Regions from separate parts of the Janthinobacterium sp. SUN176 genome, predicted to be linked through region 4. Evidence: predicted binding sites of a transcription regulator. Region 4 holds the regulator's gene; each other region holds the start of a gene.
The links. The regulator FNR, encoded in region 4, switches genes on or off when oxygen is low (the NO sensors DNR and NnrR bind a similar motif). The targets are predictions, from matches to a motif close to TTGATNNNNATCAA.

Region 1 (7,719 bases), on a different contig from region 4:
CGGCAAACGGTCGATATCGCTACCGGCCATCAGGCTGTCCAGGCGACCACGTCCTGCTGCTGTTCACCGAGGCCGGCGATACCCAGGCGCATGCTGTCGCCTTTTTTGAGGAAACGCTGCGGCTTGCGGCCCTGGCCCACACCCGGCGGCGTGCCCGTGGCGATGACGTCGCCCGGTTCCAGGGTCATGAATTGCGACAGGTAGCTGACGATCTGCGCCACCGTGAAGATCATGGTTTGCGTATTGCCGGTCTGCATGCGCTTGCCGTTGACTTCCAGGTACAGGTCCAGGTCCTGCTCGTCGATGACTTCATCGCGCGTCACCAGCCATGGGCCGACGGGGCCGAAGGTGTCGCAACCCTTGCCCTTGTCCCACTGGCCGCCCCGTTCCAGCTGGAACGAGCGCTCGGAAATGTCGTTGACGACGCAATAGCCGGCCACGTATTTCAAGGCGTCCTCTTCGCTCACGTATTGCGCGCGCGTGCCGATGATCACGCCCAGCTCCACTTCCCAGTCCGTCTTTTTCGAGCCTTTTGGCAGCACGACATTGTCGTCCGGGCCATTCAGGCAAGTAATGGCCTTCATGAAGACGATGGGTTCGGCCGGAATCGGCATGCCGGCCTCGGCCGCGTGATCCGCGTAATTGAGGCCGATGCCGATGAACTTGCCGACTTTCGCCAGCGGCACGCCGAAGCGTGGATTGCCGCGCACCAAAGGCAAGGTCTTTTCGTCCAGCTTGGCCAGCTTGCGCAGGGCCTTGTCGGACAGTTGCGCGCCATCAATATCGGCAATCACGCCGGACAGGTCGCGCAGTTTGCCTTCTTCATCGATCAGGCCCGGTTTTTCCTTGCCTGGACGTCCATAACGAACGAGTTTCATAGTCTTCCTTGGAGTTGATCATTGCCGCTGTGCAGGCTGCCATTTTACCGGATGGCCCGGCACGCCTGCAGCGGTGAATGAAAAACATCGCAAGTCCCGGCAATTGCAAGGCCGCCAGCACGCCAAACGCCGCCTGGTACGCCTGCGGCGGATACTGCTGCTGGCTGTTCAGGGGCCAGCAGCCGAGGATCAAGCCAAAGCCCGCCTGCACCAGAAAGGCGCCCGTGAAAATGAGCAAATTCAAACAGGTGGCCGCCCTGCCCGTCAAGCTGGCCGGCATGCTTTGCGCAACGATCGCATACTCGAGGCCCGTCACCGTGCCCAGCAGGGTAAACAGCACGGATAGCAAAGGCAGGCTGGGCACCACATTGCACGCCATCGCCACTTGCACGGCAACAAACAGGACGATGCCCACGCCCGCCACTTGCATGGGTGCAATACCGCGCCGCGCCGCCCATTCCGTCAGCATGCCCATGCCGATGGCGCCAAAGATGACGGCCGCCATGCCCAGGTACAACAAATACGCGACATTGTCGTCGGACAAGCCGCCCACATCGGCCAGCCAGCGCCCCACCCACAAGCCCTGCACGCCAAAGAACACCGTGTGCGGCAGCAGGATCAGCGCGATGGTGCGGCGAAAGGCCCTGTCGCGATACACGCTCCAGACGCTGACCTTGTTCCTCGCCGCGGCGGGCGCAGGCAGGGCCGGCGACAGCAGGCGGATCAGCAAGCCGATAGCCAGCGCCGCCAGCGCCAAGCCCAGGAACACGCCGCGCCAATCCGTGTAGTGCAGGGCCAGCTTGACGGGCATGGTGGCCGTGGCCGCCCCCAGGCCGCCCACGGCGATCAGATAGCCATGCACGGACGGCAGGCGAGCTGGCGCGATGGCGCACGAGATCGCTTTCACGGCGGCCATGAAACAGCCGCCCAGGCCCGCCCCCATCAAGGCGCGCGCCCACATCAGTTCGGCAAAGCTATGGCCCCGGCTGAACAGCCACACGCCCAGGGCCGCCAGCGCCAGCAGCCACAGTTGCACCGTGCGGGGGCCGTAGCGGTCGAGCGCCATGCCGACCGGCAATTGCACCAGCGCAAAAGCGAGAAAAAAGGCGCTGGTCAGCAGACCCAGCTGGGTCGGCGTCAGGGCGATGGCGCCCAGCAATTCGGCCGTCAGCACGGCATTCACGCCGCGCAGCAGACAGGACAGGTAATGACCGAGCGCGAACGGCAGGAACACCAGGCAAAACACGGCCGCGCCGGAACGGGCAGGCGCGCCGTGGCCGTGCATGCTCAGGCGGCCTGTGCCAGGCGGATGATTTTATGCGGCACCTGCGGCACCGGGTCATCCGTTTCAAAGAAAAACTTGTCCTGGCCAAAGGCCGGCTTCAAATCGTCCATCCACGTCGCTTCCGCATCGAACTTGGCATAAAACGGCCGGCGCACCCAGTCCGGGTTGCGCGCCTGCAAAAATTGCAGGGCAAATAGTTTTTCGCCATGGATGGTGACGATGCCATCGATGACGATCTTGCCGGGAAACGCGCTCATGGAAGGCCCGCGCACCGTGCGCGACAAGCCGGACACCATCTGGTAGGCGGCCTGGAAAATCTCGTGCGCCTTCGCCAGGGGCAACTCGAAATAGCTGCGCGGGCCCGTGTCCCGTTCGACAAACATGTAATACGGAATCGCCCCCAGGCGCGTACCCGTCTGCCACAGCTCGGCCCAGCTAGCGGGGTCTTCGTTGATGTGGCGGATCAGCGGCCCCTGCATGCGCAAGGTGGCGCCCGTGGAAATGATGCGCTTCACCGCTTGCTGGGCGATGTCCTGGCGCAACTCGACGGCATGGCTGTAATGGCCCATCACGGCCATGTTCTTGCCCGCCTTGACGATGCGCTCGAACAGGCGCATCAAGTCGTCCGCATCGCGGTCCGAAACAAAGCGCTGCGGCCAATACGCCACCGCCTTGGTGCCGATGCGGATGTTCTGGATATGTTCCAGGCCCGGCGCCAGCAACGGTTCCAGGTAGGCAGCCAGTTGCCGCGTATTCATGATCATCGGGTCGCCGCCCGTGATCAGCACGTCCGTCACTTCCGGATGCAGTTTCAGGTAAGCGACCAGCTCATGCGACTCGTGCGCATCGAACTTCATGTCGTCCATGCCGACGAACTGGGGCCAGCGGAAACAGAAGGTGCAATACGCGTGGCACGTCTGTCCTGCGCTGGGGAAAAACAGCACCGTTTGCGCATATTTATGCTGCAAGCCGCGCACGGGCGCATCGTTGACGCGGGGCACGTTGTGCGTCATCTGGCCGGCCGGATGGGGATTCATGCCCAGGCGCAAGCCATGCACATAGGCATCGATAGCGGCCTTGTCCCTCTGCACCAGCACCAGCTCGCGCAGGTGCGCGTACTGCTCGGGCGCCAGCATGTCGCGGTGGGGAAAGACGAGGCGATAGATGGGGTCGTCGGGGATGTTGTTCCAGTCGATCAACTGGTCGAGCACATAGGCATTGGTGCGAAACGGCAAGACATGCGACACCACTTGCACGGCTTCACGCTGCTCTTCCGGCAGCCATTCCCACTGCCGCGCCTGTTGTATGGTGTGCCGCGTATACGGCTTGAACTTGGGTGAAAACGGCTCGGTAATGGGTGCGGACACGATCGGCTCCTTGCCAGTAAACAGCGATAACTTCCTTGAAACCAGCCCTATCCCGGCCAATTCCAGCCTCTTCCTCTGCCATGCCTTGCCCGCTTGGCATGCTGTGAAAGTCATCATAGTTCTTGCCGCTCGGAACCAAATTGTTACATATCAACAAGCCGTCGATACGTTGCAAGCTACCGACAAGCAACACCTTAGTTTGTGCCATCGCAATTTGCGGGAAGCGCCGGCGACGTAAATTACGACTTGGCAACATATCCCTCGATATCACAAGGAGCTTTCATGAAACGCTTATTCACGGGTAGCCTGCTGTGCCTGGCATTTGCCGGTGGCAACGTCAGCGCCGCGGTCGAACCAACGGAAAAAGACGCCATCGCCATGGCCGAACGGGGCGCCGCCTTCATGAAGGCGCATGGCAAGGAAGAAATGATGAAGAAAATCACGGCGAAAGACCCGGACTTCGTGCAGGGCTCGCTGTATGTGGACATGCGCGACATCAAGACGGGCATCGTGCTGGCCCACCCCATCAATCCTTCCATCGTCGGCAAGGATTTGACGGACGTGCCCGATGCGAATGGCAAGAAATATCGCCGTGAAATCATTGAGCTGGCGCAAAAACAGGGCAAGGGCTGGGTCGACTATCAGTACAAGAATCCCACCACCGGCAAGATCGAACCGAAGACCACCTACATCCTGCGCGTCAACGATGTGGTGCTGGAAGCGGGGATCTACAAAAAATAGGGCAAGGGCGGCGCTCACACACACCGCGCGCCGCCTGCGGTTTGAACGGCCATCGCCAGGAGTCGAGCATGCTCAATCAATTACGCATAGGGCCAAAATTATTGCTGGCACCCACCCTGGTCCTGCTGCTGCTGATACTCAGCTCGACCGGCGCCTGGTATGGCATGGTGCGGCAAAATGCCTCGCTGGAAAACATGGTGCGGGTGCGCATCACGCACCTGAAGGCAGCCGCCGACGTACTAGGAGAGGCCAAGCATGTACACGGCAATATGTACCAGTTGCTGTCGTGGACGAATGGCAGCTTCGCCAAGTCCCGTCTCGATGCACTGGAGCAACAGATCAAGGCGCGCCACGCGGCCATCGGCACCCAGCTGGCCTCGCTGCGCGCCACGGCCACGGGCGCCGAACTCACCCTGGTCGATGCGGCCATCACGGCACTGGCCGGCTATCGCAAGGCCGTGCTGGAAACCATGGAAATGGCGCAGATGGACCAGTCGATCGCCACCAATTCCATGCTCAAGGCGGAAACGCAGTTCGGCCAGTTCAATACGCAGCTGGCGCAACTGTCCGCGCTGGAAACAACGCTCAGCAGCCAGGCCCATGCGACGGCCAGCGCCGAGTTTCGCACCCTGTGCTGGAGCTTGCTGCTGACCGTCCTGCTCTCCATCCTCGTCTCCATCGTGGTGACCATGCTGGTGCGGCGCGCCATGCTGGTGGAAATCCGCGGCATTGCCGACGCCGTGCAAGACTTGGCGGCGGGCAAGCTGATGGCCGGCGCGCCCAAGCAGGGCAATGATGAAATCGCCGCCACCTCGCGCGTGCTGGACCAGACCATCGCCCACCTGAACCAGACCTTGCGCACCATCATGGGCGCCGTGCAATCGATCGACACGGCCTCGCATGAAATTGCCACCGGCAACCTGGATCTGTCGGCGCGCACGGAAATGCAAGCCAGTTCGCTGGAAGAAACATCGAGCGCCATGGAAGCGCTGACGCAAGCCGTCAATGACAACGCCGACAACGCCCAGCTGGCCTGCGAGCTGGCGGGGCAGGCATCCACCCTGGCCGTGCAAGGGGGCGTATCGATGCAGCAAGCCGTGACGACGATGGCGACGATACGCGCCAATTCGCGCCAGATCGTGGATATTATCGGCGTGATCGACGGCATTTCCTTCCAGACCAATATCCTCGCGCTGAATGCGGCGGTGGAAGCGGCGCGCGCGGGAGAACAGGGCCGCGGCTTTGCCGTGGTGGCGTCGGAAGTGCGCACCCTGGCGCAGCGCTCGGCGCAGGCCGCCAAGGAAATCAAGACCCTGATCGCCACGTCCGTCACCACCATCGATGGCGGCAGCGTGGCCGTGCAGCAAGCGGGCGACAGCATGGGCGCCATCGTGGCCTCGGTGCAGCAAGTCAATGAGATCATCCAGCGCGTGAAACAGGCCAGCGTGGAACAGGCGTCTGGCATCACGGAAGTGAACCAGGCCGTCACGCAAATGGATGACGTCACCCAGCAAAATGCAGCCCTGGTGGAACAGGCAGCCGCGGCAGCGGCCAGTTTGCAGGACCAGGCCGTCAAATTGTCGGCGGCCGTGGCCGTATTTACCCTCGACCCGCTGGCGCCCGCGCAGCCGGCCGCGCCTGACGAGGAAGCATTCCAGCATCCAGTTGGTGCGCAACAGGACCGGCGCGCGCTGCACAGCCCGCTACGCGGCATGCCACACAACAATGCACCAGGTAACGCGTCCCGCCGCCAACGCGGTGTTTAATGCCGGCATCCAGCCGCAGGCACGTACAGGCACACTCAAGAACGCCTAACAAAACCGTAGCGAGCGGCAGTGATTTGTGGCTGAGAAGCGCAGCTGTGCTGAAGCACGGGGCCGCCGAGGCAGCGAGCATCACAGGCCGCAAAGCGCAACGCGCAGTAGGTTTGGTTAGGTGTTTCTAGATCGGTTTACTCAGATAGGGCGAGCCGGCCAGCACGAAGCGCCACGGCGTGTCCATCGCCCTGGAAATGCCGATGCGCGGCCCCGTTTGCACCGTGACATCACTCTCGCGGGCCAGCAACAGGAACGGCGGCGCGTCCAGTGCCAGCCGGTTGTGCAGGTGGCTCACGCCCAGCGCCTGGCACACCTTGCCCGGTCCCGAGCACAGCAGCCGCTCCCCCTCGACGCCGCGCCGTTCGCGCATCGCATCGAGTCCCTCCACGGGTTCGATCGCGCGGATCAGCACGCCCGCGCCATGCCCCGCTTCGCGGCACACAAAGTTCAGGCACCAATGGATGCCGTACGAGCGGTAGACATAGGCATGTCCGGGCGGGCCGAACATGGACGCATTGCGCGGCGTCATGCCCCCATACGTGTGCGAGGCAGGGTCCAGCCGGTCATACGCTTCCGTTTCCACGATGCGCCCGCCCACGCCGTCGACCAGCACGGTCACGCCGATCAGCTGGCGCGCCACGCTGCTGGAATCGTCCGCGAAATCGATACCCGCAAGGATTTTTTTCATCCGGCAATTGTACCGTCGCGCATCCCGCCGCACGCCTGGCCCCGCCTTGAAAACAAATAAAACTTGGTTTTTTCATCATGGATACCGGGATGGGCAAGGTCGTGAAATGACGAAAATCACGGCCGGACCAGGCCAAAACGGGGATTTTTTCCAGAATATATTGCAGATATGAACTATTGCTATGCATAAACAGCGATAATCGTCGGGCACTGCGCCAGACGCCCCTGAGGCGGGCAGCGGCAGCGCGCGACAGAATAAGCACCGGGCACAAAAATGATGATGAAAGCGTGATGATGAGAGCGGCAGCGCAAAAGCAGATAGAGCAGGAAGATCCGGTTGACGCCTTGATGCGTTCCATCCGTATCCCGCCGCGTCCCAGCCTGCTGGTCGACTTGCAGCGCGAACTGGCGGAACAGGACCCGTCGCCGCGCCGCATCGCGCGCATCATCGCCGACGACGTCGGCATGTCGGGCGCCCTGCTGAAATTGGCCAATTCGCCGTTCTATGGCGCCGCGCGCAAGGCCAAGTCCGTCGAGCAAGGCATCAATTTCCTCGGCATCAACCAGTGCAGCGCCATGATGACGGGCTTGCTGGCGCGCCAGGCGCTGGAAGCGGAAGGCGTGGAACTGACCAATTTCTGGGATGTGTCGGCCAAGCGCGCGCGCGCCCTGGTATTTACCTCACGCAAGTTGCGCATCGCCCCGCCCGACATCGCCCACACCTTCGGCCTGTTCTGCGACATCGGCGTGCCCCTGCTGATGAACCGCTTTCCCGACTACGTCAACACGTACGCGGCGGCCGCCAACGATGCGCACAATTGTTTTACAGCACTGGAAGACGCGCGCCACCAGACCAACCACGCGGCCATCGGCTGCTTGCTGGCGCGCAACTGGGGCTTGTCGTCCGACGTCTCGTGGGCGATTTTGCACCACCACGACTACAC
Region 2 (7,719 bases), on a different contig from region 4:
GCTGGCCACGTCGATGACGGCAAAGGCGAAGCGCGAAGGGCGCATCTCGATGCCCTTGAAAATGTACTGGTCCACCTGATCCGGCTCGGGCACCGAGGTGACGCGCAGGTTCCACAGTTCGCCATCCATGGCCGCCGCGCGCAAGCCGGGCGCGTGGTGCGGCGCCAGCGCTTCGAGGCGGATGCCGTGCAGTTCCAGGGGGACGAAGACCTTGTCCGGGCTGATGTCGTTCACCGGCGCTCCTTAGCGGTTGGTGCGCGACATGAACATCAGGCGCTCGAACAGGTGCACGTCCTGCTCGTTTTTCAGCAGCGCGCCGTGCAGCGGCGGCACGACGGCCTTGTTGTCCTTGCTGCGCAGCGCGTCAAAGGGGATGTCCTCGGCCAGCAGGAGCTTGAGCCAGTCGAGGAATTCCGACGTCGACGGCTTTTTCTTCAGGCCCGGCACGTCGCGCACTTCATAGAAGGTTTGCAGCGCCTGCGCCAGCAATTCCTGTTTCAGATGCGGGTAGTGGACGGCGACGATCTGCTCCATCGTGTCCTTGTCTGGGAATTTGATGTAATGGAAGAAGCAGCGGCGCAAGAAGGCGTCCGGCAATTCCTTTTCGTTGTTCGAGGTGATGATGACGAGCGGGCGATGGCGCGCCGTGACCATTTCGCGCGTTTCATAGACATAGAATTCCATGCGGTCCAGTTCGCGCAGCAAGTCGTTCGGGAATTCGATGTCGGCCTTGTCGATTTCATCGATCAAGAGCACCACCGGTTCGGGCGCCGTGAACGCCTGCCACAGCACGCCCTTGACGATGTAGTTCTGGATGTCGCGCACGCGCTCGTCGCCCAGCTGCGAGTCGCGCAGGCGCGAGACGGCGTCGTATTCGTACAGGCCCTGCTGCGCCTTGGTGGTCGATTTGATATGCCATTGCATCAGCGGCATGTTCAGCGCGGCGGCCACTTCCTCGGCCAGCATGGTCTTGCCCGTGCCCGGTTCGCCCTTGATCAGCAGCGGGCGTTGCAGGGTCAGCGCCGCATTCACGGCCAGTTTCAGGTCGGCGGTGGCGACATAGCTGTCGGAACCTTCGAAGCGTTGGCCTTGCTGGGTGTGCTGTGCTTGCATGAGCGGTCTGCCAAAGTAGGGAAATGGTGAGTATAAACAGAACTGTGGCGCACTGCCACGCGGACGGCCTGTGCCTGCCTGCCTACAATGCGGGTTTTATAGGTGGACTTGCAAGAATATCTTGGCTAGAATCGGCAAGCAGCAGATTAATTGTCAACCTTAATTGTCAACACATAAAATCAATAAAAACCAGCTCTGGCGTTTCTCCGATTACCTTTGTTCACATTGCCACTATGAAAAAAATATTTGCACTTCTCGTGCTTGCCGGCATAGCAAATGCCGTCACAGCGGCTGACATTGTAGGAAACGCCAAGGCAGCCACTGCCAAGGTGGAAATGTGTATCGGCTGCCATGGCATCCCCGGTTACAAGGCAACCTTTCCCGAAGTGTTCCAGGTGCCGATGATCGGCGGCCAGCCGGCAAAATATATCGAGAATGCGCTGCAAGCCTACAAGAAGGGCGATCGCAAGCACCCGAGCATGAAGGGCATCGCCAGCAGCCTGTCGGACCAGGATATCGCCGATGTCGCCGCGTATTATGCGCAACAAGCCAAGCCGAACTGAGGACCAGCCAGATGATGAAAACACTACTCGCCGCCCTCGTTTGCGCCACCGTCTCGTTGTCCGCCAGCGCCGCGGGCAATATCAACACGGGCAAGGCCCTGGCCGAAAAATACAGCTGCGCCACCTGCCATGGTAAGGATTACGGTTCGCCCATCGACCCGTCCTATCCGAAATTGGCGGGTCAGCACAAGGATTACCTGGAACACGCCTTGACGGCGTATAAGCGGGGCGACAAGGCCAATGGCCGAAACAACGCCATCATGACGGGCCAGGTGAAACCGCTGAGCAACCAGGACATCAAGGACCTGGCCGCCTACCTGCACAGCCTGCCGACCACCCTGGTCATTCACCGCTGAGTTTTAGCCGGGCTCAGGCTTTCAAGCCGACCCGGCGCGCCAGCTTGTGCAGATTGCTGGCGTCCAGCCCCAGCTGGCGCGCGGCAGCGGCCCAGTTATCCTGATGTAGCACCAGCGCTTGCCGGATGGCCTGGCGCTGGCTCGCTTCCACGATCTGATGCATGGACAGCAGCGGCGCCGCCGGCGCTCCGCACGCGGCCGGCGCAGGGAGCGACGCGTCCGCGCCGGCTGGCGCCTCCAGCGCATCGAGGTCGAGCATATCCGTTTCCAGGGTCACGATGTCCTTGCGGTCCGCGCCGCGGATCACGGCTTTCAGCGCGGCCCGGCTGATCACATGTTCCAGTTCGCGCACATTGCCCGGCCAGCGGTAGTGGCACAGGGCATTTTCCGCCGCGGCGGACAGGCGCAGGCTGCGCAAGCCCAGGCGCGCGCGGTTGAGCTCAAGAAAACCACCGGCCAGCAGCAGCACGTCATTGCCCCGTTCGCGCAGCGGCGGAATCGGCACGGGATACACGGACAGGCGGTGATACAGGTCGGCGCGGAACGAGCCATCGCGCACATGCTCGCGCAGGCTGCGGTTGGTGGCGGCGATCACGCGCACGTTGACGCGGCGCGGCCGGTCCGCACCCAGGCGCTGGATTTCGCCATTTTGCAAGGTGCGCAGCAGCTTGGCCTGTATCGACAGCGGCAATTCCCCCACTTCATCGAGAAACAGGGTACCCCCTTCGGCCGCCTCGAAACGCCCGGGCCGGTCGCTGACGGCGCCGGAAAACGCGCCGCGTACATGGCCGAACAATTCGCTTTCGGCCAGGGACTCGGGCAAGGCCGCGCAATTGACGTGGATCAAGGGCTTGCCTGCGCGGCGCGACAGCCGGTGCAGGCGGTGCGCGCACAGTTCCTTGCCGACGCCCGTCTCTCCCAGCAGCAGCACGGGCAGTTCGGAATCGGCGACCACTTGCAACTCGTGCAGCAAGTGCGTGATGGCGCTGCTCTGGCCGACGAAATCGTGTTCCTCGCGCGGCGCTTGCGCATCGGCCAGCATGGCGCCGCCCGACAGGCGCAGGGCGCGGATTTCCGTTTCCAGGCGGGTCACGCGCACGGCCGCCTCGATGGCGCAGGCCAGTTCCCCCAGGTCGCGCTGCGCTTGCGTATCGAAGGTGCCTACCTGCAGGGCGTCGAGCGTGATCACGCCCCAGCGTTCGCCCTCCAGGTCCAGCGCCATGCCCATGCAGTCGTGCACGGGCAGCGGTTCGCCGGCCCGCTCGGCGATCAGGCCATCGTAGGGATCGGGCAGGGAGCTGTCGTGATGGAAGCACAGCACGCCGCGCCGTTGCAGGATGGCGGCCAGGCGCGGATGGTCGGCGACGGCGAAGCGGCGTCCCAGCGCGTCGCTGGCCAGGCCGGCCATCGCCACGGGGCGCAAGTGCTCGCCATCGAGCTTGAGCAAGGCCACGGCTTCGCAGCCGAAGTGCGCGCGCAGGCTGCCGACCAGGCGCTGCAGGCGCACGGCGACGGGCAGGTCGGCGACCAGGTCGGTGAGCAGCAGCAGGTGGATGGCAGTGGTGGTCATAAGTACCATGCAGGGTACAACGAACCACGGTAAACAAGGGTCATTACGACCCTGTGTTTTTCAAATCATTGATTTAAAACAAGTTTTTCCTGGCACACGGTTTGCCTAGGTATGAGTGCCAAACCGGCATACAAGACCAAGGAAAGCTTGATGAAAACGACTCCCTCCCTCCGCGCCATTGCCGCCGCCGTCTGTGTCCTGGCCATGCCCCTGTCCGTGCAGGCCCAGGCGAGCCTGCCTGCCAGCGCTGCCGCCACTGCCGCCAAACCTGCCGCCGCCGCGGTCAAGCGCTATGAACTGCAAACCAATATCGTCGACGGCAAGATGGTATTCATCGACGCCAAGGGCCAGGTCAACCCCGTGCTGGCGGCCAAGGTGGGGGAAACGGTCGAACTCGTGCTGAAAAGCGGCGAAGGCGCCGAACACGACCTGCTGATCCCCGAACTGAACGTGGCTTCAAGCAAATTCAGCGCCAATAGCGGCAGCACCACCGTGCGCTTCAAGGTCACGCGCGCCGGTACGTTCACCTATTACTGCTCGATTCCCGGCCACCGCCAGATCGGCATGGAAGGCAAGCTGGTCGTGAGCGGCACTTCGCTGGCCGAAGCGGGAGCACCGAAGGCTGCCGGCGCCGGCAGCGCTGCCAGCGAATCGAGCCAGGCCGCCGCGCTGGCCCTGTACACGCCCGCGCCATCGCCGATGCGCGGTCCCGATCCATCGGCCGTCAGCGTGGCGGCCAATCCGGCCTCCGTACCCGCTGCCATCGGCGCGCGCGCGCCGCAGTTGCTCAAGTACCGCATGGAGACGGTGGAATTGCCGGGCAAGCTAGATGACGGCACCAGTTTTACGTATTGGACTTTCAACCGGCAAGTGCCTGGCCCGATGCTGCGCGCGAAGGTGGGCGACACGGTCGAACTGACCCTGTTCAACGCGAAGGACAGCAAGATGATCCATTCGATCGACCTGCACGCCGTGACGGGCGGCCATGGCGGCGGACAGCACACGCAGGTGGCGCCGGGACAGGAAAAAACGGTCACCTTCAAGGCGCTCAATCCGGGCCTGTTCGTCTACCACTGCGCCACGCCGCTGGTGCCGCAGCATATCGCCGCCGGCATGTACGGCATGATCCTCGTCGAACCGGAAGGCGGCCTGTCGAAGGTGGACCGCGAGTATTACGTGATGCAGGGCGAGATGTACACGGGCCGTCCGCACGGCGCGCCCGTGCACCAGGAACCGAACCTGGAAAAAATGGCCAATGAGCTGCCCGACTACTACGTCTTCAATGGCGAAGTGGGCGCCTTGAGCAAGACGCACAAATTGCAGGCGAAAGTGGGCGAGACGGTGCGCATCTATTTCGGCGTCGGCGGCCCGAACAAGATTTCATCGTTCCACATCATCGGCGAGATCTTCGACAAGGTGTACAGCGAAGGCTCGATCAGCAGCCCGAAACACGACGTGCAAACCACGCTCGTGGCGCCGGGCGGCGCGACCATCGTCGAACTCAAGGTACAGCATCCGGGCAGCTATCTGCTGGTCGACCATGCGCTGTCGCGCGCAGGCAAGGGCGCCGTGGGCGTGCTGGAAGTGACTGGCGAACCCGTACCCGGCGTCTACCACGCGGGCGCGGTGCAATAAATCTACCTATTCATCCTCAAGGAACTGTTATGGAAATGATCGACCTATCCCTGGGCCAACTGGCCCGCCGCATCCCTGGCGCCACGCGCCTGTTCGATGCGCACCGCCTGGACTTCTGCTGCGGCGGCAACAAGACCCTGCGCGCGGCAGCCGAAGCGGCCGGCGTGGATACGGCGCCCATTGTCGAGGAATTGCGGCTGCTGGCAGGACGGATTGACGCCAGCGGCGAGCGTGACTGGCAGGACGCCTCGGCCACCGAGCTGGTGGAACATATCCTGGCGCGCTACCACGCCGTGCACCGCGAGCAGCTGCCCGAGCTGATACGCCTGGCGCGCAAGGTCGAGCAGGTGCATGGCGACCGCGCCGACTGTCCGCACGGGCTGGCGGAACACCTGTCGGCCATGGCGCAGGAGCTGGAAAGCCATATGCGCAAGGAAGAAGACGTGTTGTTCCCGATGATCGTGCGCGGCCAGGGCCCGCGGGCCGGCGCGCCCATCAACGTCATGCGCATGGAGCACGACGACCATGGCGTGGCCTTGCGCGCGATGGAGGCAATGACGAACGATATCACCGCCCCTGGCGGCGCCTGTACCACCTGGCGCGCGTTGTACACGGGCTTGCGCACCTTCCGCGAAGACCTGATGGCGCACATCCATACTGAAAACAATATCCTGTTCGAGCGCTTTGCGCCGGCCGTGGTGCACTGACAAAGGAATGACCCATGGGTCCGTACAAAAAACTCTGGTTCACCCTGATCGGTGTACTGATCGTGACGTTTTCGCTACTTGGCTACTACGGCACGGAAGTCTACCGGCAGGCGCCGCCCATCCCCGCGCAAGTGCTGGCGCAGGATGGCCGGCAACTGTTCGACCGCGAGGGCATCCTCGACGGCCAGACGGCCTGGCAATCCGTCGGCGGCATGCAGCTCGGTTCCATCTGGGGCCACGGCGCCTACCAGGCGCCCGACTGGACTGCAGACTGGCTGCACCGCGAACTGACGGCCTGGCTGGAACTGGCCGCGCAAGAGCAGCATGGCAAGGCCTACGCGGCGCTCGACGGCCCTGCGCAGGCGGCGCTGCGCGAAGCGCTCAAGCTGGAATACCGCGGCAACCGGGTCGATGACGCGCAAGTGCTGCGCCTGTCGCCGCGCCGCGTGCAAGCCATCGCCAGCACGGCGTACTACTACGACCAGTTGTTCTCCGACGCGCCTGCGCTGCACGCCAGCCGCGAGCATTTCGCCATGAAGGAAAACACCTTGCCCAGCGCCGAGCGGCGCGCGCAGATGACGCAGTTCTTCTTCTGGACGGCGTGGGCCGCCGCCACCGAGCGTCCGGGCCAGAAAGTGACCTATACGAACAACTGGCCGCATGAACCTCTGATCGGCAATCAGCCCAGCGGCGAAAACCTCGTCTGGTCGGTCGCCAGCGTGGTGGTGCTGCTGGCCGGCGTGGGCTTCCTCGTCTGGGGCTGGGCCTTCCTGCGCGACCACGACGAAGCGCTGCCGGCGGCCGGTCCGCGCGATCCGCTCACCACTTTCGCCCTGACGCCTTCGCAGCGGGGACTGGGAAAATACCTGTTCCTGGTGGTGGCCCTGTTCATCTTCCAGGTCTTCATCGGCGGCTTCACGGCGCACTACACGGTGGAGGGACAGCAGTTCTACGGCATCGACGTGTCGCGCTGGTTCCCGTATGCGCTCACGCGCACCTGGCATATCCAGGCCGCGCTGTTCTGGATCGCCACGGGCTTCCTGGCCGCCGGCCTGTTCCTGGCGCCCCTGATCAATGGCGGCAAGGATCCCAGGTGGCAGCGCCTGGGCGTCGACGTGCTGTTCTGGGCCCTGGTCGCGGTCGTCGTCGGCTCTTTCATCGGCAATTACCTGGCCATCGCGCAAGTGATGCCGCCCGAGTGGAATTTCTGGCTCGGCCACCAGGGGTATGAATATGTGGACCTGGGGCGTTTGTGGCAGATCGGCAAATTCGTCGGAATCCTGCTGTGGCTGGTGCTGATGTTGCGCGGCGTCATACCGGCCCTGTGCCAGAAGGGCGGCGACAAGAACCTGCTGGCGCTCCTGACCGCATCCGTGGGCGCCATCGGCCTGTTCTATGGCGCCGGCCTGTTCTACGGCGAACGCACGCATTTATCGGTGATGGAATACTGGCGCTGGTGGGTGGTGCACCTGTGGGTGGAAGGCTTCTTTGAAGTGTTCGCCACGACGGCGCTGGCCTTCATTTTCTCGACCTTGGGCCTGGTGTCGGTGCGCATGGCCACGACGGCCAGCCTGGCGTCGGCCTCGCTGTTCATGCTGGGAGGCATACCCGGCACCTTCCACCACCTGTACTTCGCCGGCACCACCACGCCCGTGATGGCCATCGGCGCGAGCTTCAGCGCGCTGGAAGTGGTGCCGCTGATCGTGCTGGGGCACGAAGCGTGGGAAAACTGGCGCCTGAAGGAGCGTGCGCCATGGATGGAAAACCTGCGTTGG
Region 3 (7,719 bases), on a different contig from region 4:
GCTGGCGCAATTCCTTTTCGCGCTCATCCATTTGCGCCAAGCGTTCGACCAGGCGCGTGCGCGATTCCAGCGCCGGGATGGCCGCCTGCAATTGCGCCAGTTCCGCGCGCAAGCCGTCGATCACGCTATCCTTGCCGATCGCTTCTGCACGCGTGCGCAGCAGCACGGCTTCCTGGCGTTCCAGTTCGCCCGTCTTTTCCATCAGTGCTGCCTGGCTGCGCTGTTGCAGCTTGGCCAGTTCGTGCGTCAGGCGCGCATTTTCTTCCTGCAAGGCCGTAAACTTGCCCATGTCGGCGCGCACGCAGGCGCCGGCCTGGTGCTGGATCATGTGCAAGTCTCTGCACATCTGCTCTTCCAGCTCGGCGTCGCAGCGCGGGTGCGTCAGGCCGGCCCAGAAAGCGCCCGACACGTCGCCGTTGGCGACGGCCGTGCGCCACAGTTCGGCCACTTGGTCCGTCGTCTTGGCGCCGCGAAAGCGCAGGATCACGGGGGCGTAGCGGCGTTCGAGTTCCTTTTGCAGCGCTTCGGACAGGCGGTTGCGCGCGCCGCATTCCGTCACGGCGCCCACGTGCACTTCGTAGTCGTCGGCCAGCACGCGCCCGCCCGTCATCTTGCCCACCAGCTTGCGCAAGTATCCCAGGGGCAAGCCTACGCCGACCAGCGGGCAATGACAGGTATGCGACAGTTCCCACAGCCGGCGGCGGCGTGAAGCGAGCGCGGCCGGTTCGGCCCCGCCGCTGGAACAATTGCTGATGACGGGCAGGGACTGGTCTTTGTCACACATGGCGATATCCTGTTGGGCGATGGGGGATGGAAAAGAAATTATTGCGGCAGGGGCGAGGCGGGGCGCTTGGCGCTCAGCATGCGTGCCAGGCGCTCAAGCCAGCTGGTGCTGGGCGGCGCGGGCCGGTGCAGCGCCACGAGGGCAGCCCATTGCTGCGACAGTTGCTGGCAGGTCGCTTGCAGCACGGGGCCCAGGCCGGGCGAGTTTGACAGCACTTGCAGATGGCGTTCGATGACACCCGCCAGTTTCTCGCAGGGACTGCCCGCATGGTAGTGCGACATCAGGTGCAGCACGGCCGACAGCAGCAATTCAGGCTGTTGGCCTTGCGGAGGAGGAAACATCGGGGAAGGTCGGTCGTTCGCCATCAAACACTCCTGTGCGGTGGTTTGGCTGGCTGCGCGCACGGGGCACGACTGGCTGGCGAGTGTGGTGACTGGCTGCCGTGCTGCTTCAGGCAGTCAGGATCAGCTTGTTCAATTGGGTGACGCGCAGGCGATAGATCTTGCCGCTGTGCTCAATCTCCACTTCGCGGCCCTGCTGCAGCAGCGCTTCGCTGGTGATGCGGCGCGCCGGCTGGGCCATGCTGACGGGAGGACGGACGTGGGCGGTAGCGGCATCCTGGATCAAGGCTGGTTTTGAGCTTTGCATGTTGGGCTTTCTTTGTCTCAGTTGAGAATGATTCGTATTTGCATTATTGTTGAATGTGGCCCGAAAAGCAAGGCTTATTTGTGCGGAATCCGCGCTTTTTTACGGTGGGACGGCAGCGTGGGAGCGAGTGCTGCGCAAAGGCGGCCGCTGGCGCGGCGCGGAAGGGGGCGGCAGCAAAAAAGACCCGGCAAGGCAGTGCGCCTTGGCCGGGTCAAGCCTGTGCCAAGCTTGAGGAAATCGGGATGAAGCTAGATGGTGGCCAGCAATTGCGCCGAGGCGCTGGCGGCCGCGGTGGTATCGGCCTTGAGCTTGGCGGCGGCCAGCTGCTTGGCGCGCGAACGCGACGGCGGCAGGCGGCGCAGGGTTTTCAGGGCGTCCGGATCCTTGATGCCGATGGTGCGCTGGTCAACCGTGATCAGGCCGATTTCATTGAAGGCGGACAAGGTGCGGCTGACCGTTTCCAGGGTCAGGCCCAGGTAGCTGCCGATTTCGTGGCGCGTCATGCGCAGGTTGAACAGCTTGCTCGAGTAGCCCATCTGCGCAAAGCGGTCGGCCAGCGAGACGAGGAAGCGCGCCACGCGGGCTTCGGCGCTGAGGGCGCCCAGCATGCCGATCATGGCTTGCTCGCGCACCAGTTCGCGGCTCATCACGCCGTACATGACATTTTCCAGTTCCAGGTGGACACGACCCAGCGCCGTGAGTTTCTTGAACGGCAGCAGGATCAGGTCGCAGTCGGACAGGGCCACCGCTTCCGAGGAATAGTGGCGCGAATGGATGCCGTCGACGCCCAGCATGTCGCCCTTCATGGGAAAGCTGAGCACCTGCTCATTGCCGAACTCATCGATGAGCACGGTTTTCAGGAAGCCCGAATTGACGATGTACAGGGTGTCGAACGGCTGGCCGATCGTATGCACGCGCTGGCCCGTCTTGAATTGCACGTGCTGGAACAGCAGTTCGTCGGCGGCGATGGTGCAGGCGCTGGAGATATGCAGCAGGTCGCACACCTCCTTCAGGTTCGACCAGAGCCGGCCCTGGCGCTGGCGTCCCGCTTCCATCGGAGCGGAGGGGGCCAGCGATGGTGAGGCGGCGCGGGTGTCGGGCATTTGCGTGGACAGCATGTTCATCTCCTGGTGACAGGTAGTTCAGAGTTGAATGACGGGGTGCACGGGACGGCGGGCAGGCGTGGGCCGGCGGCGCGCGTTCGGGCAGGTAATGCTCAATTCGCTGAAGACTTGCTGTGTGATGAAATAACTTTCCAGCAACTTGATTACTGGTTTCAGTATGCCAACAAGCGTATGCAATTAATATCAGCAGTGGCTGAATATGGCAGTAGGAGCTGTGGTAGATGAAGTAGGATTGTTCCTACAGTCGACGCGCGGGCGCGCGCCGCCGTATTCAGGTCTTGAAGGGGGAGAGCAGGCGGTGCGCCACGGCATACTGGACCATTTCTGACAGGGAACTCATGCCCATCTTTTGCATGATGCGCGTCTTGTGCGTACTCACCGTCTTGACGCTCAGATGCAGGTTGTTGGCAATTTCCGTGATCGACTTGCCTGCCACCAGCAGGGAAAAGACTTCGAATTCGCGGTCCGACAGCTGTTTATGCAGCAAGCTTTCATTCGGCATCATGATGTTGAGCACGAGCTGCTCCGCCACCTCGGCGCTGATATAGGGACGTCCCGACGCCACCTTGTGGATGGCGCCCACGAGCTGGGTGCCCGCGCTTTCCTTGGTCAGATAGCCTTGCGCGCCGGCGCGGATGGCGCGCACCGCATACTGCTCTTCCTCGTGCATGGTGAGGATCAGGATGGACAGCTTGGGTGCCTCGCTGCGGATTTGCCGGATCAGGTCGACGCCGCTGCGGCCTGGCATCGACAGGTCGAGCAGCAACAGGTCGAAGCCGCCCTGGCGCACATGGTTGAGTACTTCAAAACCGTCGATGGCTTCACCCACGATGTCGATATCCGGCGCGCCGTCAAGGATGCGCTTCAATCCTTCACGCATGATGGTGTGGTCGTCGGCAATCACAATACGTATCATAGGCGGGCAATCTGGTGGCGTGTAATCTGCTCTGTCCGTCACCGGACAATCAAATGTTGAGAAACGAGAAACGTTGTCATTTTAACCGAAGCGGCCGCACTGTGCCTTTTCTTGAGCTGTGCCGGTGCGACGGTCCCCGTGGCCATGTGACCCCTTATTTTGTCTGGGGTTCCTTGATCAGCCTGTGCACCAGCACGGGCAATTTCGAGTGCGACAGCACCTTGTTGGTGACGCTGCCCAGCAGCAACTGACCCCAGCCGCTGCGGCCATGCGAACCCATGAAAATCAGGTCGCATTGCTGCAATTGCGCCACTTCCACGATTTTCAGGGCGGGGCTGTCGGAAAAGGCCGTCAATCCCGTCGCTTGCAAGCCCCGCTTGGCAGCCGCGTCGAGCACGGGTTGCCAGTGGTCGGCGCCCGCCTTGCGCATGGCGACGCGGTATTCCTCTTCGCTGGGATAGCTCGGCGGAATGATTTCGATGTACACCGGGTACTGGTACTCGGGCGCCACATACACGGCAAGGATGTCGGCGTGCATTTGTTCGGCAAAGGCAACGCCGGCACAGGCCGTCAAGTTGGAGACGGTTGAGCCGTCCGTGGCGATCAGAATTTTCTTATACATGGCAGGTCCTTTGGCAGTGACTCAGCGCGCGCAACGCCTCTTATTGTAGACGTGGCGGCAGCATTGTATTCATGTAAAGACTTGATAATTATCAATACTACTGCACCTTCAGTATAGACAACATTGGCAGAAAGATCGTGTTTAGCTGCGCCAGGGTCCGTCTGGCGCCGTTGCGCAGGCGCTTGAGAGCAGGATTTCTTGTGTCGCGCGTGGTCTTGCACGCACGCCAATGGTAGTATTTCAAAATACAACAGCAGGAACACTTATTTCCTGGCGGAAAAGCTCTTGCGGACCCGCTTTGCACCAGGAAGCGCGTTTTGAGATTTACCAACAGGGCGGCGCCCTGCTACACTCGCACCATCGCAGCGGTATTGCCTCAAATCATCTTAATCGAGAAATTGTGGGTATCAGTCTGTAAAACGCACAGTTCAGGCGGAATTTTGACAAATTATGGAGAAGCAGGGATATGACCAACGCCGCTGATGATTTCGATGCATTATTCGATGAAGTATCCGCGCAAAGCGCGGCCGCAGCCACGCCGGCGCCTGCCGCCGCGCCCGCTCCCGCCGTGATCGCGGATGACGATTTTGACGCGCTGTTCGACTCCGTGTCGGCCAGCGCCGCCGTACCGGCAGCCGCAGCGGCGCCGGTGGCTGCCGCGCCAGCCGCAGCGGAAGCGGCCCCAGTTGCCGGCGCCGACGCGCCTGGCGAAGCGGCCGACCCGGTCGACCAGTCCGACAAGCCGATGTTCGAGCGCCTGGGCGGCATCGTGCGCCTGCTGCACGATTCGCTGCGCGAACTGGGCTACGACAAGGCGTTGACGGAAGCGTCGTCGCAGATCGTCGACGCCCAGGACCGCCTGGAATATGTCGCCACCCTGACGGAACAGGCCGCCAACAAGGTCTTGAACACGCTCGACGAAGGCATGCCGGCGCAGGACGTGCTGTCGAAGAAAGCCAAGGACATGGACGGCCGCTGGACGGCGCTGTTCGACGGCAAGCTGAGCCTGGAAGAATTCAAGGCCCTGGCCGGCGATTCGCGCCAGTTCGCGCAAGCCGTTGCCGAAGCGACGGAAGCGGAAAAAGCCCGCTTGCTGGAAATCATGATGGCCCAGGACTTCCAGGACATCACGGGCCAGCTGATCAAAAAAGTGGTCAACATCACCAAGACGGTGGAAAACGAGCTGGCTCAGCTGCTGCGCGACAATGCGCCGGCCGAGGTGCGCGAAAAACTGGCGCAAAAGCCGGTGCCGCTGATGCAGGGCCCGTCCGTGCCGTCGGTGGCGCTGGACCAGGATAATGTAGACGACCTTCTTGCGGATTTGGGATTCTAATGGACGATATGCTCAAGGATTTCGTCGTTGAGGCGATGGATCTTGCGGTTAATGTTGAAGAGCACTTATTGCGCCTCGAGCGTGATCCTGACAACAAGGAAACACTGAATGCCGTGTTTCGTTCCTTCCACACCATCAAGGGTGGCGCCGGTTTCATGGGCCTGCCTGCGCTGGTGGCGGCCTGCCACCTGACGGAAAACCTGTTCGACGCCTTGCGCACGGGCGCCGCGCCCGTGACGCCGATCGCCATCGAGGCGGCGCTGCAAGCGTCCGGTTTCGTGGCCGACCAGCTGACGGAGCTGGCGAACGGCGCCGCGCCGGAAAGCTTGCCGGCCATGCCGGAAGAGCTGGAACACATCCTGACGAACGCCATCGAAGGCAAGGGCATGGACGCGCCTGCGCCTGCCGCCGCCGTGGTGGCGGAAGCGGCCGTGCCCGTTGCCGAGGTCGCTGAAGTGCTTGCAGCCGCGCCTGCCGCTGTCGCGGCCACTGCCAGCGCCGATGGCCTGGACTGGGAAGGCATGTATAACGCCGTCGTGCCCGAGGGCAGCCGCGTGGCTGCCGCACCGGTGTCCGCCGTCGCCGCTGCGCCTGCCGTCGTGGCCGCCGCGCCTGCCGCTGCTGCCGCCGCCAAACCGGCCGCCAAGGCCTGGGATGGCGCCGAACGCCGCGAAGAGCGCCCGGAAGTACGCCATGCCGCGCCCGTCAAGGAAGACAGCATCCGCGTCGACGCCGTCAAGCTCGACGCATTGCTGGAAGTGGCCGGCGAATCCGTGCAGGCCGCCAACCAGGCTGCCGTGTTGCTCGAGCGCTTGCTGCAATTCAAATTCGAAGGCCAGGCCGCCACCTTGATGGCGACCCTGGCGGAAACCCTGGAACGCGCTTCGCGTTACTCGACGGAACTGCAGCGGGCCACCCTGGCCACGCGCATGCAGCCCGTCGGCCGCCTGTTCCAGAAATTCCCGCGCCTGGTGCGCGAATTGGCCAAGGATCTGGGCAAGGATGTCGAACTGACCATCGAAGGCGCGGAGACGGAAGTCGACCGCGTGGTGGTCGACAGCCTGTACGATCCGCTCGTGCACATGCTGCGCAACTCGCTCGACCATGGCGTCGAATCGCCGGAAGCGCGCCTGGCTGCCGGCAAGCCCGCCAAATCGTATATTTCACTGAAGGCATGGCAGGAAGCCAACAGTGTCATGATCGTGCTGCAAGATGATGGCAAGGGCATGGACCCGGCCTTCCTGCGCAGCAAGGCCCAGCAAAAGGGCTTGATCAGCGAAAACGCGCAGTTGAGCAACGACGAATGCTTCCAGCTGGTGTTCCTGCCGGGCTTCTCGACCAAGGAAGTCGCCTCCAGCGTCTCCGGGCGCGGCGTCGGCATGGACGTGGTGAAAACGGCCGTGGAGAAAAACCGCGGCGCCATCCACATCGAGTCGGCGCTGGGCAAGGGCACGAAATTTGCCATCCGCCTGCCGATCGAACTGTCGATCGTGCCGACCATGCTCGTGTCGACCTCGGGCGCCGCGCTGGCGCTGCCGATGGCCGTGGTGCAGCGCGTCGTCGAATTGCCGGAAACCTTCATGGAAGTGGGCGGCGCGCCCGTGCTGAAAGACCAGGGCCGTCCATTGCCCGTGCGGTCGCTGGCCGGCTCGCTGGGCTACGAGTCGTGCAGCGAGCGCGTCGGCATTGTTGTCGCTGCGCCACAGCCGTACATTCTCGCCGTGGAAGCCGTCGATGGCACGGCCGACCTCGTGATCAAGCCGATGACGGCCATCACCGTGGAAGGCATTACCGGTACTGCCCGCTCGGCCGAGGGCGAGCTGGTGCTAGTCGTGGGCCTATCTTTCCTGATGGATGGTTGCAGGGGAAGTGTGCGCATGGCTGCCTAACAACACAGGCCAGTTCACATCCAGCCCGCTGCAGACCTCTGCAGCGGGCTTTTTTTTCGGCTTTTTTCGATTTTTATTCGCCCCGACGGCATTTTGGCGGATTTTCGTATCAGCAATTTTTTCGCCATATCCGCAAAGCGCGCCAAATTTTGTATCGCCCATCCCACGCTGGGGTGGCTTTTGGTTCTGCATTGCACAATATATGGCATAATCATTGCCGATCCCTCCGATCAGTAGACAGATCACTTAAACACAGGCTGTGGCAACGCTGCATAAATCATGATGAAGACGCTTTACGACAAACTTTGGGAATCCCACGTTGTTCGGGCCGAAGATGATGGCACGACAATTCTGTACATCGACCGGCACCTGCTGCACGAAGTCACCAGCCCGCAAGCCTTCG
Region 4 (7,719 bases):
GTATCATCGAGCGCGAGCATGCCCGCTACCTGCGCCAGCTGGGCAGCCAGGCGGAAGGCATCGCCGACGATCTTTTACTCATACGGAGAATGGCCATGAAAACCACGGCACGCAATCAATTCCTGGGCAAGGTGACCGAACTGAAACAGGGCGCCGTCAACGATGAAGTCACCCTGGAATTGCCCGGTGGCCAGCACATCGTGGCCATCGTCACGCAGGGCAGCAGCGCGAGCCTGGGCCTGGTGCCGGGCGCGGAAGCGTTTGCGCTGATCAAGGCGTCATCCATCATCCTCGTGACGGACAGCCAGGGCGCGCGTTTTTCCGCGCGCAACCAGCTGGCCGGGGTCGTGACGCGCGTGCAGACGGGCGCCGTCAATACGGAAGTGGTGCTGGACTTGCCGCGCGGCGGCACGATTGCCGCCATCATCACCAACCAGAGCAGCACCGACCTGGGCATCGAACTCGGCAGTAACGTGACGGCGATTTTTAAAGCGTCCAGCGTGATTCTGGGCGTGCCCGCCTGATTTAATCCTGCAGGCGCGACAACCAATCGGCCGCCGCCGCCAGCGCCTGTTCCAGTTCCTGCGCCGTGTGCGCCAGCAGCGCCGGGGCCTCGTCCAGGCGGCCCGCATCGATGGCTTCCTCGGTGGCGAACGCGGCGCGGATCAGGCGTTTCGTGCCTAGGGTGCCGACGGAGCCGCGCACGCTGTGCAGGATGCGTGCCACGTCGCTGTGGCGGCCCGCCTGCAACGCCGTTTCGGCGTCGCGCACGGGCGTCATGCCCTTGTTCAGCGCGTCTTCCACCATGCGCCGCAGCACGCCGCGCCCCTTCGCATCGCGTCCCATCACGCGCATCAGCGGCGCCATGGAAAACACTTCCTCATCGGCGACGCGTGCCGGCTCGGCCGTCTGAACTTGCGGGCGCTTGGGCAGGTGGCGCAGGATGACTTCCATCATCTCTTCCACCACCACGGGCTTGGCGATGAAATCGCTGATGCCGGCCGTCATGCAGCGCTCGCGCTCGGACGCCAGCACGCCGGCCGTCATGGCGATCACGGGCAGGTGCAAGCGCAGTTCCGTGCGGATGATGTGGGTGGCGCTGAAACCGTCCATGACGGGCATCTGCATGTCCATCAGCACGATGTCGTAGCGCAGCGCTTCCGTGCGCAGCCGTTCCACGGCTTGCAAGCCGTCGCCCACCACGTCCAGGGTGGCGCCCATGTGTTCGAGGATGCCGCGCGCCACGGCCTGGTTCAAATGATTGTCTTCCACCAGCAGGAAATGCACGCCGGCCAGTTCCGTGCCCAGCGGCTGGTGCAGCATGCGCTGCTCGCCGCCGTCGTCCTTCGCGATCAGCGCCTGGTGCAGGGCGTCGAACAGGCTCGATCCCGTGATCGGCTTCATCAGCACGACGTCGGCCTCGGCCGCGCTGGAGATTTCTTCCAGGTGGTTGCGGGCGAACGCGTTGACCATCACCACGATGGGCTGGCGCTGGCCGCTGGCCGCCTGGCGGATGGCCTTGGCCGTGGCCAGGCCATCCATGACGGGCATGTGCCAGTCGGCCAGCACCACGTCATACGGTTGCTGCTGCGCCAGGCGTTCGCGGTACAGCTCGATGGCGGCAAAGCCGGAGTCCACTTCGTCGGCCAGCCAGCCCCACGCCTCGATCAGCTTGACGATCAGTTCGCGCGTGGTGCGGTTGTCGTCGGCCACCAGCAGGCGCAGCTGGCCCAGCGCCGGCGTGCGCCGCGTTTCGGCCGGTTGCGCCAGCATTTCGAAGGGCACGCTGAACCAGAAGCGGCTGCCCTTGCCTTCGCTGCTGGCGACGGCGATGTCGCCGCCCATCATGTGGATCAGCTGCTTGCTGATGGCCAGGCCCAGGCCCGTGCCGCCGAAGCGCCGCGTGATGCTCTGGTCGCCCTGGGAAAACGCGGCAAACAGCTGCTGTTGCTGCAGTTCCGTCATGCCGATGCCCGTGTCGCGCACCTCGAAGCGCAGCCAGGCGCGGCCGCTCTCGCTCTCGGCCAGGCTGACGGCCACCACCACTTCGCCGCTCTCCGTGAACTTGATGGCGTTGCCGGCCAGGTTGACGAGGATTTGCTGCAGGCGCTGGGCGTCGCCCACGAGGCGCCGCGGCACGTCGGGCTCGACGGCGATGGCCAGTTCCAGCTCCTTTTCGCCCGCATTCATCGTCATCGTCGTGGCCAGGGTATTCATGACTTCGTCGAGGTCGAATTCGACGGGCGACAATTCCATGCGCCGTGCCTCGATCTTCGAATAGTCGAGCACGTCGTTGAGGATGCCCAGCAGCGACTGGCCCGCCACGCGCACCATGGTCAGATACTTGCGCTGTTCCGTGTCGAGTCTGGTATTGCCCAGCAAATACACCATGCCCAGCACGGCATTGAGGGGCGTGCGGATTTCATGGCTCATGTTGGCCACGAAATCGCTCTTCGCGCGGTTGGCCGCCTCGGCCCGGTCGCGTTCCTGTTCCAGCTCCGCCGCGCGCGATTCGAGTTCCTGCTGCAGACGGTCGCGTTCGCTCATCAGGCCGTTGAACGCTTCCGTCAGTTCGCCGATTTCGTCGCGCTGCTGCACCGGCACGGGCGTGAAGCGGCTGCCGCTGGTGCGCAGGGCTTGCAGGGTGTCGCGCAGGCGCACCAGCGGCGACAGCAGGCGCACGGTGACCCAGCCCAGCACGAAGGCGGCCAGCAGCGAGGCGAGGATGCTCCACAGCACCAGCCGGTACAGCACGCCATCGAACGGTTCGAAGGCATCTTCGACGGGGAGCGAGGCGGCCAGCAGCCAGTTCACGGATTTCAGGCGCTTGAAGCTGTTGACGGCCGTGATGCCGCGGCTGTTGGTGCTGACCATGCTGCCTTCGCCATCTTCCTTCAGCAGCCGGGTGGTCGTCAGGTTGGCGTTCGGCTGGCGCGGTTGCAGCAGCCGGCTGGTATCGGGATGCAGCACGTAGCGCGGCACGGCGCCGCGCGTGAGGATGAAGTAATAGCCGCTCTTGCCGATCTTTTCCGAGCGCAGGCGGCCCAGCAGGTTGTCCTTGTACAGGCGCAGCACGCCGATCACGACGCCGGCCACCTGGCCATCGGCGGCCAGCACGGGCGCCACCATCTGCACGATGGGCATGCCGCTCGACTTGCCCAGCATCGGTTCGGTGATCATGGGCTGGCGCGTGCGCAGGACGGTCTGGAAATACTCGCGCTCGGCGACGTTGATGCCGGCGCGCCCCGCTACTTCCGGCATGTCGGCCACGACGGCGCCATGCGCGTCGAGCACCAGCACGTCATCGAACAGCACCAGCATCGAGCGGCGCGAATAGTATTCGCGCAATTGGGCGGGCCGGGCGATCAATTCCGGCGGCTGCTGCCTGGCCGTCAGGGTGACGATCTGCAGCAGCATGCCCAGCTTGTCGTCGAGTTCGGCGGCGGTGCGGCTGATCAGGGACGATTGCTGGCTCAGCAGTACTCGGGTGAAGTCGTCGCGCATGTGCTGCACCTGGATCATGGTGACCAGCGCGATCATGGCGATCGAGGTCAGGCTGGTGGCCAGCGCGACTTTTGCTTTAATGCCGAGAGGCTTCATGATTTCCTTTTCAGTACCGGGCGGCACAGGCGGCAGATAATGCTGTCAGGAATTTTCCTATCAATGCCCCAGCTTGGCAAGCGCCGCCGCGCAAATTGCCCGCCCCGTACGGGCTTTTGACGATGTTGCCATATAATTAAAGGCTGGACGTCGTTTATTCGCCGAATTTACGGTGAAATTGGCATACGGCAACCCTGTATGCGGCTGTATGCAGTAAACTTGTTGTTGCATTTTCTAAAAGGTACCGACATGACTGAAGCGCTACTCACTCCAACCTTGCCCACCGTGAACGTGGAGGCGTTGCGTGCGCGATGCTCGACCTGCAGCATGCATCAATTGTGCCTGCCGATGGGCCTCGATGTGGGCGACATGGACAGGCTGGATCAGATCATCGGCCGCCGCCGCAAGATCGTGCGCGGCGCCTCGCTGTTCCGTATCGGCGACTCGTTCCAGAACCTGTATGCGATCCGCCTGGGGCATTTCAAGACGTACCAGATCAATCCGGGCGGCGAAGAGCAGGTGACGGGCTTCCAGATGGCGGGTGAACTGCTGGGCATGGACGCCATCAGCGCCGACCGCCACCACTGTAATGCGGTGGCGCTGGAAGACAGCGAAGTGTGTGAAATCCCGTTTTCCAGCCTGGAACAATTGCTGGGCAACATGCCGACCCTGCTGCGCCATTTCCACCGCATGATGAGCCAGGAAATCACGCGCGAGCAAAGCGTCATGTTGCTTTTGGGTAACATGCAGGCGACGCAGCGCTTTGCCGCCTTCATCGTCAACCTGGCGTCGCGCTATGAAGCGCGCGGCTATTCGGGCAGCAATTTCCAGCTGCGCATGTCGCGCGAGGAAATCGGCAACTACCTGGGCCTGACCATCGAGAGCGTCAGCCGCCTGCTGTCGAAGTTCAAGAAGGAAGGCTGGCTGCGCGTCTCGAACCGGGAAATTGAAATCCTGCAGCCGGCCAAGCTGAAAGCCATTACGGCCGGCACGGACGTCTGCAAGTAACAGCACCGTCAAAACCTGCTGCGCGTCGCGCTTTGCGGCTTGCGATGCTCGCTGTGCTATAGCACAGCTGCGCTTCTCAACCACAAATCACTGCCGCTCGCTACGGTTTTCCCGGCGCTGTACGTTATAGCTCTTCATCCGCATGCAGCGCGATGCTGCGCTGCAGGGGCCAGGTCCAGATGCCGGACAGGCGCCACTCGCGTTTGTCGTTTTCCACCAGCACTTGCCAGCGGCTGCGCTCGAGCATCGGCAGCGCTACGGAAAAATTGCCGGCTGCGTCGGGCTGCACCAGCACCTTGATATCCTTTTCCGGCAGGGTCGCATGCGCCAGGTGCAGCTGCAAAGGCGCTTGATAGGCCTTGCCGAAGCTGTGCACGGAACCGGTCAGGCGCGCTGCAGCGACGTCATACGACAGGCGCGTATCCATCGCCAGGTCGCTGGCGATCGTGTCGCGCTTCAAATCCTGGTTGATCGCCTTGCCCTGCTTGTAATAATCGCCCACCACCAGCGCATCGGGCTGCGTAAACGCGATATAGCCCATGAAGCTGCCGACGACCACGGACAGGCCGGGGCCGATCATCAGCAGCCATGGCCAGCGATGCTTGTACCACGGTGCAACGGGTGCTTGCAGTTTCAGACTGTCGGACATGATATTTCTCCTGTTTAATCAGCCAGTCCCCGCATGGGGACCGGCCTTCCTGCAACTTCGTGGCGGCGGCGAGGGCACCCGGTCCCCGTCCGCCTTTCCTTGTTAACGCGGCACGATGAATACCGCGCTTTCACGCACATGCAGCGATGGGTCGTCCAGCGATTGCAATTCGATCGCAATCTTGTTCGAGCCCTTCTCTCCCACGCCGTGCGGCACGCGCAGGCGGATCGGCCAACCCAGCGTTTCCGTCGGCTGCAAGGTCACTTCTTCGCGCGTCAGCAAGGTCAGGCCCGGCAAGCCGGAAGCGCTGATTTTGAAATGCTGGCTTTGCTCCGACGTGTTCATGATCTGCAGGCGGTAGACGTTTTCGATCATGCCGTCTTCCACTTCGCGTCCCATGGAACCGCGGTCGCGGATCACGTCCATTTTCAGAGGCGTGCGCAGGGCCAGCGAAGTACACACGGCGATGATGATCAGGGCCAGGATGGAAGTGTAGATCAAGACGCGCGGGCGCATGGCGCGCTGGCGTATCTGCTTCGAATTGAAGTTGTTTTCCATCGCATGGTCGGTACTGTAGCGTACCAGTCCCCGTGGCCGGTCGACTTTGTCCATCACGCTGTTGCAGGCATCGACGCAAGCGGCGCAACCGATGCATTCATACTGCAGGCCGTTACGGATATCGATGCCGGTCGGACACACCTGCACGCACAGGGTACAGTCGATGCAATCGCCCAGCTTGTCGTTGTTGCCGGCCTTCTTGCTCATGGCGCCACGTGGTTCACCGCGCTTGGCATCGTAGGTGATGATCAGGGTGTCCTGGTCGAACATGGCGCTCTGGAAGCGCGCGTAGGGGCACATGTATTTGCACACCTGCTCGCGCAGCCAGCCCGCGTTGCCGTAGGTTGCCAGACTGTAGAACAAGACCCAGAACCATTCCCAGGGACCGAAGTTCAGCGTGGTCACCGACTGCGCCAGTTCCTTGATCGGCGTGAAGTAGCCGACAAAGGTAAAGCCCGTCCACAGGGCGATGGCGCCCCATACCAGGTGCTTGGCCGTCTTCTTGAACGCCTTGCGCACGGAGGGGCCCTGCTTGTCGAGGGCCATGCGCGCGCTGCGCGTGCCCTCGATGCGGCGTTCGACCCACAGGAAAATTTCCGTGTATACCGTTTGCGGGCAAGAGAACCCGCACCACACCCGCCCGGCAATGGCCGTGACGAGGAACAACAAATACGCACAGATGATCAGCAGGGCCGCCAGATAGATGAAATCCTGGGGCCACAGCACGACGCCGAAAATGTAGAACTTGCGCGTGGTCAAATCGAACAGCAGGGCTTGCCTGCCATTCCAGGTCAACCACGGCAAGCCGTAGAACGCCAGCTGGGTAAGCCATACGCATACCCATCGCCAGGTAGCGTAGCGTCCTTTGGCCTCGCGAGGGTAGATTTGCTCGCGGGCCGCATACATCTTGATGACTTGAGGTTCCATTTTTACTTTGCGGGTGCCTGCGGATTCGACAGGCTCCAGACATACGCCGACAGCACGTGTACCTTGGATTCGCCGAGGAAATCGCTGAAGGCCGGCATGGTGTTGCTGCGTCCCTTGCGTACGGTTTCCATGATGGTGTCGGCGCTGCCGCCGTACAGCCAGGTCTTGTCCGTCAGGTTTGGCGCGCCCAGCATCTGGTTACCCTTGGCATCGGCGCCATGACAGGCCATGCAGGCGCCGAACTTGGCCTTGCCCAGCACGGACTTGACGGGATCCGAGGTCGAGCCGGACAGGCTCAGCACATAATGGGCCACGTTCTCGACATCCTTTTCGGAGCCCAGGGCGGCGCCCATCGGTGGCATTTGCCCATTGCGGCCGTGCATGATGGTGGTCTTGATGATGTCGGGTTCGCCGCCATACAGCCAGTCCTTGTCGGTCAGGTTGGGGAAGCCCTTGTTGCCGCGCGCATCCGAACCGTGGCATTGCGCGCAGTAGGTCAGGAACAGGCGCTGGCCGATGGCTTGCGCCTGCGGATCGGCGGCCACCGTCTTCAAGTCCTGGCTCAGGTACTTGTTGAACAAGGGACCGTAGTCGGCTTCCGCCTTCTTCAGCTCTTCCTCGTACTGGCCCGTCGATTTCCAGCCCAGGCTGCCGGCATAGTTGCCCAGGCCCGGATACAGGAACAGGTACGCCAGGGAGAAGACGATGGTGATGTAGAACAACCACATCCACCAGCGCGGCATCGGCGTATTGAGTTCCTTCAAGTCCTCGTCCCAGACGTGGCCCGTGGTGCCGTCGGCGGGGGCGCCGGCCGGCACTTTCACTTTCGACTGCGAGTACAGCAGCACGCCGCAGCCGATGATGCCCAGCAGGGACAGCACGATGACGTAGATATTCCAGAAGCCGTTGGTAAAGTCAGCCATGGTTATGCTCCTTCGCCAGGGTCGTCTCGGCCTCGGCCGGATAGTCGAGCGCGT

Region 1: the regulator FNR is predicted to act here: its motif matches at 3,671-3,684, upstream of O3299_RS17605 (KamA family radical SAM protein).
Region 2: the regulator FNR is predicted to act here: its motif matches at 3,671-3,684, upstream of nirK (copper-containing nitrite reductase).
Region 3: the regulator FNR is predicted to act here: its motif matches at 4,176-4,189, upstream of O3299_RS13495 (universal stress protein).

The regions. Positions count from the first base shown of each region.
Region 1 is NZ_JAPWIA010000001.1:3,897,051-3,904,769, forward strand. It holds gene O3299_RS17590 (carboxymuconolactone decarboxylase family protein) at 1-30, opposite strand, end outside; gene O3299_RS17595 (fumarylacetoacetate hydrolase family protein) at 30-878, opposite strand; gene O3299_RS17600 (MFS transporter) at 823-2,163, opposite strand; gene O3299_RS17605 (KamA family radical SAM protein) at 2,166-3,530, opposite strand; gene O3299_RS17610 (cache domain-containing protein) at 3,813-4,271, shown strand; gene O3299_RS17615 (methyl-accepting chemotaxis protein) at 4,340-6,037, shown strand; gene O3299_RS17620 (DNA-3-methyladenine glycosylase) at 6,213-6,776, opposite strand; gene O3299_RS17625 (HDOD domain-containing protein) at 7,067-7,719, shown strand, end outside.
Region 2 is NZ_JAPWIA010000001.1:3,779,966-3,787,684, reverse strand. It holds gene O3299_RS17125 (GNAT family N-acetyltransferase) at 1-234, opposite strand, end outside; gene O3299_RS17120 (MoxR family ATPase) at 244-1,113, opposite strand; gene O3299_RS17115 (cytochrome c) at 1,347-1,676, shown strand; gene O3299_RS17110 (cytochrome c) at 1,691-2,032, shown strand; gene norR (nitric oxide reductase transcriptional regulator NorR) at 2,046-3,602, opposite strand; gene nirK (copper-containing nitrite reductase) at 3,753-5,237, shown strand; gene ytfE (iron-sulfur cluster repair protein YtfE) at 5,267-5,944, shown strand; gene O3299_RS17090 (nitric-oxide reductase large subunit) at 5,959-7,719, shown strand, end outside.
Region 3 is NZ_JAPWIA010000001.1:2,982,421-2,990,139, reverse strand. It holds gene O3299_RS13520 (DUF2325 domain-containing protein) at 1-784, opposite strand, end outside; gene O3299_RS13515 (hypothetical protein) at 823-1,149, opposite strand; gene hemP (hemin uptake protein HemP) at 1,235-1,432, opposite strand; gene O3299_RS13505 (Crp/Fnr family transcriptional regulator) at 1,681-2,487, opposite strand; gene O3299_RS13500 (response regulator transcription factor) at 2,828-3,472, opposite strand; gene O3299_RS13495 (universal stress protein) at 3,627-4,094, opposite strand; gene O3299_RS13490 (protein phosphatase CheZ) at 4,561-5,427, shown strand; gene O3299_RS13485 (chemotaxis protein CheA) at 5,427-7,316, shown strand; gene leuC (3-isopropylmalate dehydratase large subunit) at 7,596-7,719, shown strand, end outside.
Region 4 is NZ_JAPWIA010000002.1:66,200-73,918, reverse strand. It holds gene O3299_RS19640 (TOBE domain-containing protein) at 1-524, shown strand, start outside; gene O3299_RS19635 (response regulator) at 526-3,600, opposite strand; gene fnr (fumarate/nitrate reduction transcriptional regulator Fnr) at 3,850-4,608, shown strand; gene O3299_RS19625 (FixH family protein) at 4,733-5,257, opposite strand; gene ccoG (cytochrome c oxidase accessory protein CcoG) at 5,360-6,742, opposite strand; gene ccoP (cytochrome-c oxidase, cbb3-type subunit III) at 6,745-7,665, opposite strand; gene O3299_RS19610 (cbb3-type cytochrome c oxidase subunit 3) at 7,658-7,719, opposite strand, start outside.